DNA from 4 places in the Pantoea sp. CCBC3-3-1 genome. Region 3 is predicted to be linked to each of the others. Evidence: predicted binding sites of a transcription regulator. Region 3 holds the regulator's gene; each other region holds the start of a gene.

Region 1 (3,120 bases), 2.0 Mb from region 3:
CGCAAAACGTGTTGTTCAATCTGGGGCGGGGCGTGGGCGGTTTTGGTCCATTGGTGATTGGCCTGCTGGTGATGAAGCTCTCCTTTAACGCGGCCATCACGCTGCTGGCGCTTATTTATCTGCTGGATATTTTCGCCACCCTGTTCCTGCTGCCTAAAAAGCAGGGCAACGAGGATACGCTGGGCGCAATTGGGTAATATTCATGGTCGGATAAGGGCGGCTAAAGGGCAACTTCACGCCATCACTGCGCTGAGCCGCCCTTAGCGAGTCATCGGCTAGCGTGTAATCCCCCAGCCTCTTTCCCGCCACAGCTCCGGCAGCTGCGCCATATCATCAAACGTTGTTACCAGCGGATGATCCAGCGGTTTGTTGTGCGCATCTGCACAGTAATAAAATACCGGAATACCTGCCGCGATACCGGCTTTGGCGCCCGCTTCGGAGTCATCAACCAGGATGCACTGCTCAATGGGAACAGACATCTCTTTTGCCGCATGGAACATCAGCGCTGGATCGGGTTTCCAGCTGGAAAGGGTGTAACCGCTATACAACCGGTCATCAAAAAAGGAAAGCATCCCGGTCAGGCCCAGCGAATGCTGCATTTTGCTCACGGTGCCGTTCGATACCACGCACATTGGGACCGCGATCTTCTCCAGCAAGGCTTTCGCCCCGGCGATGGGCTGTAGCTGCTCATCGAACAAACGGGCTACCTCCTCACGGTAGGCCGGTTCGATCTCCTCTTTCCTGGCTTTAAGAGCATGTTCAGCGCACACATCCGCAATAATGTCGTACAGCTTCACGCCTTTGTACTTTTCAAACATTTCCTGTAGCGAAAGTTCGACACCGAACCGGGCGAACGTATTCACGTAGGCTTGGGTACAAAGCAGTTCGCTGTCCACCAGCGTTCCGTCACAATCGAAAAACACACAGCTAACAGACATCGTGCCTCCTCAGGTTTGCTTTCTTTGCATCACTGTAACGATCCTTAACAGAATTGCGACCTGTAATGTCAATTTCAGTTAGATGCCGCGATCTTCGGGCATCTACAGCGCAATCGGTTGCGAAAAAACCGTTGTGCTATCTGGCAAATTAAAATTTATCGGTTAGGATAGCCGACGATAACTTTTCTCCGTTTTGGAATCTCATAATGAATAACTCAGGTCTACTGCAGCGGATCTTCAAACTCCAGCAACACGGCACCACAGTACGGACCGAAGTCATTGCCGGTTTCACGACTTTCCTGACCATGGTCTATATCGTATTCGTGAACCCGCAAATTCTTGGCGTGGCCGGTATGGATACGCAGGCGGTGTTTGTGACGACCTGCCTGATTGCAGCCGCAGGCAGTATTCTGATGGGCCTGGTCGCCAACCTTCCGGTAGCGCTGGCTCCGGCAATGGGCCTGAACGCCTTTTTTGCCTTTGTGGTGGTCGGCGCAATGGGCATCTCGTGGCAGACAGGGATGGGCGCTATCTTCTGGGGCGCGGTTGGCCTGCTGCTGTTGACCCTTTTCCGCGTCCGCTACTGGATGATTGCTAATATCCCGATGAGCCTGCGTGTGGGCATTACGGCCGGTATTGGTCTGTTTATTGCGATGATCGGCCTGAAAAATGCCGGCATCGTGGTGGCAAACAAAGAGACGCTGGTGGCGGTAGGGGATTTAACTTCGCACAGCGTCCTGCTGGGCGCACTGGGCTTCTTTATTATCGCTATCCTTGCTTCGCGTAACATTCATATTGCGGTGCTGGTTTCTATCGTGGTCACCACGCTGATTGGCCTGGCGATTGGTGATGTAAAGTATGGCGGCGTTTTCTCTGTGCCAACCGGCATGACCTCGATTGTCGGACAGGTTGACCTGGCGGGATCGCTGAATATCGGCATGGCCGGCATCATCTTTTCCTTTATGCTGGTCAATCTGTTTGACTCCTCCGGTACGCTGATTGGCGTGACGGATAAAGCCGGTCTGACCGATGAAAAGGGCACCTTCCCCCGTATGAAGCAGGCGCTGTTTGTCGACAGCATCAGCTCCGTTGCGGGTGCTTTTATCGGCACCTCTTCCGTTACCGCATATATTGAAAGCTCCTCCGGCGTCTCCATTGGCGGCCGTACCGGTCTGGTGGCGGTGGTTACGGGGATCCTGTTCCTGCTGGTGATGTTCCTGTCGCCGCTGGCTGGCATGGTTCCGGCTTATGCAGCTGCTGGCGCGCTGATCTATGTTGGCGTATTGATGACATCCAGCCTGGCGCGCGTGAAGTGGGACGATCTGACCGAAGCCGTTCCTGCTTTCGTCACGACCATTATGATGCCGTTCAGCTTCTCTATTACCGAAGGGATCGCGCTGGGCTTTATCTCTTATTGCGTAATGAAGCTGGGAACCGGCCGCTGGCGTGAAATCAGCCCTTGCGTGGTGGTCGTTGCCCTGCTGTTTGTGCTGAAAATTGTGTTCATTGACGCACACTGATTGAGTACCATGCCTCCTGCACGCTTGTCGTGTGGGAGGCTGTTCAGTCACCAGAGACTTTTCCCGAAGACAGGCTGGTTAATCGTAGCATCCTCGCTCCCAAATTCTGCGCATAAGCAGGAATATCCCGCAGCAGTGTCCAGCTGTCCGCTTCAAACTCCCACAGAGTAAGATGTTCGCTACCGGGCGAAAGCGCACAGGACCAGATGATCAGCGGTTCTACGTCGGAAATGGCCTGAATAGTCGTAAACAATGAGGAGCGAAGCCTTCCTGAAGCAGGCTGCAACTGTAGCGAATCTTTGCCCCTCTCCTTGTCGCCCGTCAGTTTCAAAACGCTTTGTCGCATTGTCCATAATTGCGTCGCTGCCTCATCGGGATCGGCCTGCGCGTTAATCCAGGCTTTTTCAGCGGTGGAAATATCGCGTGAATGCTGTTCCAGCGTCTGGCGACTGTGCGCGCGGACAATTTCCATATCCAGGCCTGCATATCCGCCTTCATCAGCCAGCAATACGCCAACGATGTTGCCAGCATAGGCAATGCTGAAATCGGGCAGATCGCTGTCGGCAAAGTGAGGACGTCCATTGCTGGCCATCACCAGTTCAGGCAGTTGCGGGATGCCGTACACGCGCAACATCATTTCCGCCAGCAGCATGCGGGCAGCC
Region 2 (3,120 bases), 1.2 Mb from region 3:
CTTCCCTAAAATCACCGTTATCGAAAACAAGATGAAGGTGGATGAGATGGTGACGGTGCGCGACATCACGCTGACCAGCACCTGTGAACACCACTTTGTGATCATCGACGGCAAAGCGACAGTGGCTTATATCCCTAAAGATAAAGTGATTGGCCTGTCCAAGATTAACCGCATCGTGCAGTTCTTCTCCTCGCGTCCGCAGGTGCAGGAACGCCTGACTCAGCAAATCCTGGTGGCGCTGCAAACGCTGTTAGGCACCAACAATGTTGCGGTATCGATTGATGCGGTGCATTACTGCGTGAAAGCTCGCGGCATCCGCGATGCAACCAGCGCGACGACCACAACGTCGCTGGGCGGCCTGTTCAAATCAAGCCAGAACACCCGTCAGGAGTTCTTGCGCGCCGTTCGTCATAGCTAATCGACTCAGGATCCCCGATGCCGCGTATACAGACGCTGGATTTTATCCGAGGCCTCGCCATTCTGGGGATCCTGCTGCTCAATATTAATGCCTTTGGGCTGCCCGCCGCAGCCTATCTCAATCCCGCCTGGAACGGAGCGCCTGCGTTGCAGGATGCGCTAGCCTGGGCCGCTGTCGATCTGCTTGCCCAACTAAAATTTTTGGCGTTGTTTGCTCTGCTGTTTGGCGCTTCGCTCAATATGCTTTTGCCACGCGGCAAGCGCTGGCTACAGGCCAGGCTGACCTGGCTGGCGCTGTTTGGCGTTCTGCACAGCCTGATGTTCTGGGAAGGCGATATTCTGCTCGACTACGGCCTGATTGGCATTGTGGCCTGGCGCATGATCCGCGACGTCGCCTCAACGCGCCAGCTGTTTAACACGGGTGCGCTGCTCTATGTGATTGGCAGTGGCGTGCTGATTGTACTGGGAATGGCCTCCGGGCATCAGCCGGGCAGTTCATGGCTGCCTGACGTCGCGCAGGTGCAATACGAAACGTTCTGGAAAACCCATGGCGGCTGGGAAGCGGTGCATAATCGGGTTGAACTGCTTTCATCCAGCCTGCTGTCGCTGGCAATACAGTATGGCTGGCAGCTGGCAGGCTTAATGATGATTGGCGCAGCGCTGATGCGCAGCGGCTGGCTAAAGGGAAACTGGGGCGTGGCGCACTATCGTCGCACCGCCGTTCTCCTGCTGGGGCTGGCTTTACTGATCCAGCTGCCTGGCATCTGGCTGCAATGGCACGTCGGATGGGACTACCGCTGGGCCGGTTTTTTTCTCCAGGTTCCGCGTGAGTTTGGCGCGCCGCTTCAGGCCGTGGGCTATGCCGCGCTCTGTTTTGGTTACTGGCCAACGCTTGTCCGGCTGAGAATCACCCATGCCGTAAGCTGCGTAGGACGCATGGCGCTGAGCAACTATCTGTTACAGACGCTGATTTGCACCACGCTCTTTAACCGTTTCGGCTGGTTTAATCAGCTCGACCGCCTGTCGCTGCTGGCCGTCGTGCCCGGCGTCTGGCTGGCCAATCTGCTTTTCTCCGTTCTCTGGCTACGCTATTTCCGCCAGGGGCCGGTTGAATGGTTGTGGCGTAAATTGACCGTAGCAGGCGGCGGTCAGCCGTTAACCAAATCAACTTCCCGGCATTGATATCGGTCACAAAGGTGACATCCGTCAATGTAACCGTTTTCATCCCTGTGACACCCCTCACGTAGCGTAAGCCCGCCCTCTGTCAGAATGACCGCCGGAATCACAGTGTCCGGGAGGGCTATGCAAATCTTATCTTCCTCAGGTAGCAGGTCATGATCACCATTCGCGATGTGGCCCGCGAGGCCAACGTATCGGTGGCGACAGTGTCGCGCGTGCTGAATAACAGCGCCGCCGTTACGCCAGAAACGCGTGACAAAGTCCTGAGCATTGTTGAGCGGCTTGGCTACCGGCCCAATGCCAATGCACAGGCGCTCGCCTCACAGGTAAGCGACACCATCGGCGTGGTGGTGATGGACGTGTCCGATCCCTTTTTTGGTGCGCTGGTGAAGGCTGTTGATACCGTCGCCCAGCGGATGCAAAAGCATGTACTGATCAACAACTCCTATCATCAGGCGGATAAAGAGCGCCACGCTATTGAAGTGCTGATCCGCCAGCGCTGCAATGCGCTGGTGGTTCACGCTAAGGCGCTGGGCGATGAGGAGCTCTCCTCGCTGATGTATCAGGTGCCGGGCATGGTTCTGATTAACCGCTCGCTACCGGGCTATGAGCACCGCTGCGTTTGCCTGGATAACCTTAGCGGCGCGCAGATAGCGACCCGCACGCTGCAACAACAGGGGCATCAGCGTATTGGCTATCTGGGTTCCTGCCATGCCATTGAAGACGACGTGCAGCGCCGCGCCGGCTGGCAGCAGACGATGGCGGAGCAGGGAAGCGTACCGCCGGAAAGCTGGTGCGCCAGCGCAGAACCCGATATGCAGGGTGGTGAAGCCGCTATGGTGGAACTGCTGGGACGAAATCAGCACTTAACCGCCATCTTTGCCTACAACGACAGCATGGCGGCCGGTGCGCTTGCCGCGCTAAAAGATAACGGCATTGCGGTGCCGAAGCAGGTTTCAGTCATCGGTTTTGATGATATTCCTATATCCCGCTACACCGATCCCCAATTAACCACCGTGCGTTATCCGATTGTTTCTATGGCAAAGCTGGCGACAGAATTGGCGCTTCAGGGCGCAGCAGGGCAGCTGGACGAGAGCGCGGATCACTGCTTTATGCCCACGCTGGTTCGTCGGCATTCCGTTGGCAGCTGCCAAAATGTGGCACCCGTCACTTACCCGAATAATACCGTCGTGTAACCGTTTTCAATCTGTGAGTAAATTCACAGTTAATTAACATTGTCTTCACTATGATGACAGCCACTTACCGGCTATGAAACTTGATGTAACAAATAACGTCACGCCAGCGCTGTTCCTGACCGCGACGCTGAGAACGACCCTACATAAAACCGGAGATACCATGAAAAAGGCTTTCACGCTCACTGCCCTGGTTGCCAGCATGATGTTAAGTGGCGCAGCACAGGCTGCCGACACCCGTATCGGCGTGACCATCTATAAATATGACGACAACTTTATGTCCGTCGTACGTAAAGACATTGAGAAAGAAGCAAAAAATAGCAGCGATGTT
Region 3 (3,120 bases):
TTCTGCTATCTGGCGCTCAATTTTTTCAATCGTACTCATAAATGGCTTCCTTTAAGAACTACATGTCTGTTAATTGTAGCGAGTCTGGCCCGTTGATGAAAACGTCATTTTCAGCAGGGTTTTACAGCTAACAAGGCGATGGCCTGCGTTAAAATACCATTTCCCAGCCATCTGGTGTGCTGACTTTAGAAAAAAACCGCGCGAAACTGCGCAGATAAGCAGCTGATTCGGCTAATTTTTACAGCTTTTACGTGTTATGTATTCTTGAAACAAAAAAGCCTAACCCTTTGGTAATGAGTTCGATTAGAATTGTCCGAGCTGTCTGCCCTGGCGCAGATATCCCTAATTATCCAGGCTCTGGCCGCTGGCGGGAGCACAAACTGTTAATGGTAACGATGCGTTCACTCATTACGCTTATCATGCTGGCCTTTGCGCAACTGTTCCTGAATATGGCACACGCATCGCCCCATGCTCCCGTCAATGCCAGCCACCATAAAGTGGACAGCAACACGGCGGCACGTGAAGACGATCGTCGCAAACGCCGCCCGGTAAAATCAACCGGCACGAAAAAAGTCAAAGAAGTCACCGCTAAAAAAGCCCGAACGCCCATCCTGAAGAAGTATAAATTTAAAAAGAAAACCGTTCAGACCGCTGCGCTTCCGCCTAAAAAACGCTATGGCCGTCACTCACGCCACCCGGAAGCGGCTGAATCGCTGACGGAAAATTCTGCTACAGCGCCCCTTAAGCTCAGCAAAGCGCACCGTGTTCGCTATCAGAAAGCGCGCGAAACCGCGATGAGCAAACTCATGGGCCAGCTCGGCAAACCTTACCAGTGGGGGGGGACATCGCCTAAAACCGGCTTCGACTGTAGCGGTCTGGTCTGGTATGCCTATAAAGATTTGGTGAAATTTAAAATTCCACGCACCGCTAATGAGATGTTCCATCTGCGTGACGCGGCGTCGATCAAACGCGATGAGCTGGAGAAAGGCGATCTGGTGTTCTTCCAGATTAACGGACGCGGAACCGCCGATCATGTTGGCGTTTACCTGGGGAATGGCAAATTTATTCAGTCACCGCGTACCGGCAAAGATATTCAGGTTACCGCCTTGAGCGAAGATTACTGGCAGCGTCACTACGTTGGCGCTCGTCGGGTAATGACGCCGAAAACCATTCGCTAACCGAGCCCGACGGGTTATACAAAGCATTAACACAGGCAAAGATTTTCCCCGTCGGGCCGTAAAAATCTCGTTTTCTCGCCCCAGCCTTGTTAGAATCCTTTTTTTGTTGCGCAACACGCCAGGAGGCCAGATTTTATCGGGCTCCGCGGCAGGCTTTTACCGCCTTTTTTTCCTTCCTGACGTATCCGGACCACAAAAAAAACGCCAACCAACGTCAGGTTTCTTTGTTACCAGGCAAACGTTTAACAAGATGCTTATCAGCAAGTTGCGATAGGCGCAGGAGTAGCTATTTCATGGCAACCATTAAAGATGTGGCTAAACGCGCCGGTGTCTCCACCACCACCGTGTCCCACGTCATCAATAAAACCCGCTTCGTCGCTGAAGAGACACGAGAAGCCGTCTGGGCTGCAATCAAAGCATTGCATTATTCCCCCAGCGCCGTGGCCCGTAGCCTGAAGGTGAACAATACCCGGACGATTGGCCTGCTTGCCACGTCCAGCGAAGCGCCCTATTTTGCCGAAATTATTGAAGCGGTGGAAAACAGCTGTTTTGCCAAAGGCTATACCCTGATCCTGGGTAATGCGCATAACGATTTGCAAAAACAGCAGGCCTACTTGTCAATGATGGCGCAGAAACGCGTCGATGGCCTGCTGGTGATGTGCTCGGAATATCCCGATGAGCTGATTCAGATGCTGGAAGATCATCGTAATATCCCTATGGTGGTGATGGACTGGGGCGAATCACGGGGTGATTTTACCGACACCGTGCTGGACAACGCGTTTGAAGGCGGCTATCTGGCTGGGCGCTATCTGATTGACCGGGGCCATCGCGATATTGGTGCCATTCCAGGCCAGCTGGAGCGCAACACCGGCGGCGGCCGCCATGCCGGTTTTCTGAAAGCGCTGGCAGAAGCGGGCATCACCCTGCGTGAGGAGTGGCTGGTGCAGGGCGATTTCGAGCCGGAATCCGGCTATCGTGCGATGCAGCAAATTCTTGCGCAAAAGCAGCGTCCTACCGCCGTATTCTGCGGCGGCGATATTATGGCTATGGGCGCAATTTGCGCAGCAGATGAGATGGGACTGCGTGTCCCGCAGGATATTTCGGTGATCGGTTATGACAACGTGCGCAACTCACGCTACTTTGCGCCTGCGCTAACCACCGTGCATCAGCCTAAAGAGCGACTGGGTGCAACCGCATTCAATATGCTGCTTGACCGCATCACCAGCAAGCGCGAAGAGCCCCAGACCATCGAAGTTCATCCAACGCTGATCGAGCGTCGCTCGGTCGCTGACGGCCCGTTTATGGATTACCGTCGCTAAGATTTTAGCCGGTTATCTGCTTTAATGCAGATAACCGGCGTTTCATTCTCACTCCGCCCGCTTACTCTTCCCGCAACCATTCGCTGTTCAGCGTTTCCGTTTCGCCGAGATAGTCCAGCAGCCAGCTCAGCGCCGGTGATGCCTGTTGTTCCGACCAGCTGACGCAGCAGGGGCTGTCAGGAAAAGCAGGATCCAGGGTAATTTCGCGTAGCGTGCCGTTGCGCAACAAAGGCTGAGCCAGATGGCCCGGCACCATGCCAACACACAGTCCCGCCAGCAAGCAGTCAAACGCACTCTGCCAGTCCGGCACCACCAGCCGTCGCTGGTTATCCAGCGTCCAGGTCGTCCTTTTGGGTAGCGCCCTTGAGGTATCTTCCAGCAACAGCGAAGGCCATTCGCGAATCGCGTCCTCGCTGACGTGTTCCAGCCGTTGCGCAAGCGGATGCGCGGCCTGTACCACACATCGCCAGTTCAACGCGCCCATATTGCGAAACGCAAAGCGACCGCCAACGGGTATCGCCTGGGTAGCGCCAATGGCCACGTCTACCCGACCATCTGCCAGCGCATCCCAGACGCCGTTAAAAACCTCATGCGCAAGATGCAGCTCCATATCGGGAAAGTGG
Region 4 (3,120 bases), 760 kb from region 3:
AGTTCAGCTCGTGCATAATGGCCGAAAGCATACTTTCAGCTTGCTTCTGTCGCGCAGCATCGGCTTCTGGCAGCACAACACTGGTACGCAGAATGCCATCCTGATGCAAATTGTGCGTCAGCGGATAAAACACGGTGCTGCCATCGTGCCCGCGTGCACCTACCAGCGACACCTCGCCAGAGAAGTTAATTCCCTGCTCTACAATGCATTCGCCATAGCAATCAGCAGGGAGGGAATCGGTCTCATGCGCACGCAGTCGCCATTGTCCCCGGCCATCGTAGCCGCCGGTGCGGCGCTTAACGATAGCCAGTTCGCCCAGGCGGGCAAAAACCTGCGGCCATTCTGCTCCGTCGGCCAGCAGTTGCCATGGCGCGGTAGCAAGTCCTAACCGATCCAGCAGCTGCTTTTGCGTCAGGCGGTCGGCCAGACGGGGGAAGATATCGCGGTTAACAAAGGCGGTGTGGCTTGCCAGCTCGCGGGTCAGCGCGGTTTCAGGCCAGCGCTCGATTTCTGCTGTGATTACGCTCTGCTGAATGGGGAGGGCTTCTGGCTCGGCATCCAGGCCGACAGGATAAACGGCGATACCCAGCGGCTCACCCGCCTGGCGTAGCATCCGGCCCAGCTGGCCATTTCCTAATACGCAAACCGGCTTCATGCTTCCTCCCGCGGATCCGGGTTATTCAACACGTCATCGGTCTGTGCCTGACGCCAGTTCGCCAACCGACCTGCCAGATCTGCATCGTGCAGCGCCAGAATCTGTGTCGCCAGCAGGGCTGCATTAGCCGCGCCCGCCTTACCAATTGCCAGTGTGCCTACCGGAATGCCGCGTGGCATTTGCACGATAGAATACAGGCTGTCGACGCCGCTTAGCGCTGCGCTCTGTACCGGCACGCCCAGTACCGGCACCAGCGTTTTAGCGGCCAGCATGCCCGGCAGATGCGCTGCGCCGCCGGCACCTGCGATAATCACGTCGAAGCCGTTCTCTGCGGCCTGCTCGGCAAAGCTAAACAGCTTATCCGGCGTACGGTGCGCTGAAACCACTTCGCAATGAAAAGGAACAGCCAGGCTGGTGAGAATTTCCGCGGCAAATTGCAGGGTTGCCCAGTCACTTTTGGATCCCATAACAATAGCAATGCGGGCCGGTGCGGCGTTGGAAGACATGCGGGTCTGACTCCTGTGATTGTACATACGTCATCTGCCAGCCTGCTGGCCGCCAGATGGGAAGGAGAGAGAGAATATCATGACTGTGGGGCCAGGAAAACGTTTGCTCTGGCCTTAAACGCGGCTTATAACGACTTTTCGCCGGCTCAGAAGGGAAAGGAAATCAGTCGGGTTTCGTTCTCACTGACCCGAATCATTGACCCTTCACTGTGCCAGGCACCGAGCACAATGCGTTCTGCTGGCTGGTTATCAACCCTAAGCTGATGAACCGCCGGGCGATGGGTGTGGCCGTGGATCAGGCAGCGTACCTGATGGCGAGCCATGGTGTCCTGAACGGCGGCGGCATTGACATCCATAATGGTGAAATCTTTGCTGCTGTTAGCCTGCTTGCTGCCCGCCCGCATTTTTAGCGCAATGCGTTGACGAATAAACAGAGGCAATAAAAGAAACAGTTTTTGCAGCCAGGGCTGATGTACTTTGCGACGGAAGCGCTGATAGCCTTCGTCGTCGGTACAAAGCGTATCGCCATGCATGATCAAAATCCGTTGTCCGTGGATTTCCAGCACCTGCTCTTCCGGCAGCAGCGTCATCCCGCTGGCGGCGGCAAAGCGTTTGCCCAGCAAAAAATCACGGTTGCCGTGGATAAAATAACAGGGGATGTTGAGCGGCTGTAATTCACGTAATGCGGCGGCTATTTCAGCGTGAAGCGGATCGGGATCGTCATCGCCGATCCAGGCTTCAAACAGATCGCCGAGAATATATAACGCCTCGGCCTGCCGCGCATCACGCCGTAAAAAAGCAAGAAAACCGGCAGTAATTGCCGGTTCTTCTGCACACAGATGCAAATCTGCGATAAACAGCGTGTGAGACATTATTCGCTGACGGTGACTTTCTGGATCACAACGTCATCTTTTGGCACGTCCTGATGCATGCCGCTGCGGCCTGTTGCCACGGCTTTGATCTTCTCAACCACGTCCATGCCTTCCACAACTTCTGCGAACACGCAGTAACCCCAGCCTTGCAGGCTTTCGTCACGGAAATTCAGGAAGTCGTTGTCGGCTACGTTAATGAAGAACTGTGCAGTTGCAGAGTGAGGCGCCTGAGTACGGGCCATCGCCAGCGTACCTTTGGTGTTCTTCAGGCCATTGTTCGCTTCGTTACGGATCTCTTCTTTCGTTGCTTTCTGCGCCATGCCCGGCTCAAAGCCGCCGCCCTGGATCATAAAGCCGTTGATCACACGGTGGAAAATGGTGTTGTCGTAGAAACCTTCACGGCAGTAATCCAGGAAGTTTTTAACAGTGGCTGGCGCTTTATCATCAAAAGTTTTGATAACGATATCGCCATGGTTAGTCTGGAAAGTGACCATATTCTCATCCTGTCAAGGTTGAAGGGTTTAGATTGCGTCGCCGTCGGCGCTCACGCAGGCGCACGACCGCTATAGATAGAGGGCTTTTATATCACAAAAAGTGATGATGAGTCAGTATCGCCGCATAAACGGAGGCAGGCATAGCCTTGCTTTGCGTGGCGGTTACGTTAACAATACGGCAGAATATGAGTTTCACTCGCTAACGTCGCACACGCTAAAAACGGAATGTCTCAATGCTTAAGATTTTTAATACCCTGAGTCGTCAAAAAGAGGAATTTAAACCTATTCATGCTGGCAGTGTTGGCATGTACGTGTGTGGCATTACCGTTTACGACCTCTGTCACATCGGCCATGGACGTACTTTTGTGGCTTTTGACGTCGTGGCGCGTTACCTGCGTTACCTGGGATATTCGCTGAAATATGTGCGTAATATCACTGATATCGACGATAAGATCATCAAACGTGCCAATGAAAATGGCGAAAGCGTCGAAGCACTGACCAACCGAATGATTGCCGAAATGCATGCGGATTTCGCTGCGCTGAATATTCTGCCGCCGGACCTGGAACCTCGTGCCACGCGCCATATCAGTGAA

The links. Region 3 encodes PurR, which represses purine synthesis genes. Its sites were predicted from a motif close to CANGCAAACGTTTGCNTG; they were not measured.
Region 1: EHV07_RS23415 (NCS2 family permease) is a predicted target of PurR. The motif match lies at 1,045-1,062, and genes of this name have one in related genera.
Region 2: galS (HTH-type transcriptional regulator GalS) is a predicted target of PurR. The motif match lies at 1,626-1,643, and genes of this name have one in related genera.
Region 4: purE (5-(carboxyamino)imidazole ribonucleotide mutase) is a predicted target of PurR. The motif match lies at 1,254-1,271, and genes of this name have one in related genera.

What each region holds. Positions count from the first base shown of each region.
Region 1 is NZ_CP034363.1:4,990,902-4,994,021, forward strand. Features, by position in the region: gene EHV07_RS23405 (MFS transporter) at 1-197, shown strand, start outside; gene yieH (6-phosphogluconate phosphatase) at 276-938, opposite strand; gene EHV07_RS23415 (NCS2 family permease) at 1,145-2,458, shown strand; gene EHV07_RS23420 (4'-phosphopantetheinyl transferase superfamily protein) at 2,502-3,120, opposite strand, start outside.
Region 2 is NZ_CP034363.1:3,251,324-3,254,443, reverse strand. Features, by position in the region: gene folE (GTP cyclohydrolase I FolE) at 1-418, shown strand, start outside; gene yeiB (DUF418 domain-containing protein YeiB) at 436-1,599, shown strand; gene galS (HTH-type transcriptional regulator GalS) at 1,752-2,792, shown strand; gene mglB (galactose/glucose ABC transporter substrate-binding protein MglB) at 2,953-3,120, shown strand, end outside.
Region 3 is NZ_CP034363.1:2,003,473-2,006,592, reverse strand. Features, by position in the region: gene EHV07_RS09585 (Grx4 family monothiol glutaredoxin) at 1-39, opposite strand, end outside; gene EHV07_RS09580 (C40 family peptidase) at 396-1,178, shown strand; gene purR (HTH-type transcriptional repressor PurR) at 1,472-2,497, shown strand; gene punR (DNA-binding transcriptional activator PunR) at 2,559-3,120, opposite strand, start outside.
Region 4 is NZ_CP034363.1:1,243,539-1,246,658, forward strand. Features, by position in the region: gene purK (5-(carboxyamino)imidazole ribonucleotide synthase) at 1-655, opposite strand, end outside; gene purE (5-(carboxyamino)imidazole ribonucleotide mutase) at 652-1,161, opposite strand; gene lpxH (UDP-2,3-diacylglucosamine diphosphatase) at 1,308-2,033, opposite strand; gene ppiB (peptidylprolyl isomerase B) at 2,033-2,527, opposite strand; gene cysS (cysteine--tRNA ligase) at 2,761-3,120, shown strand, end outside.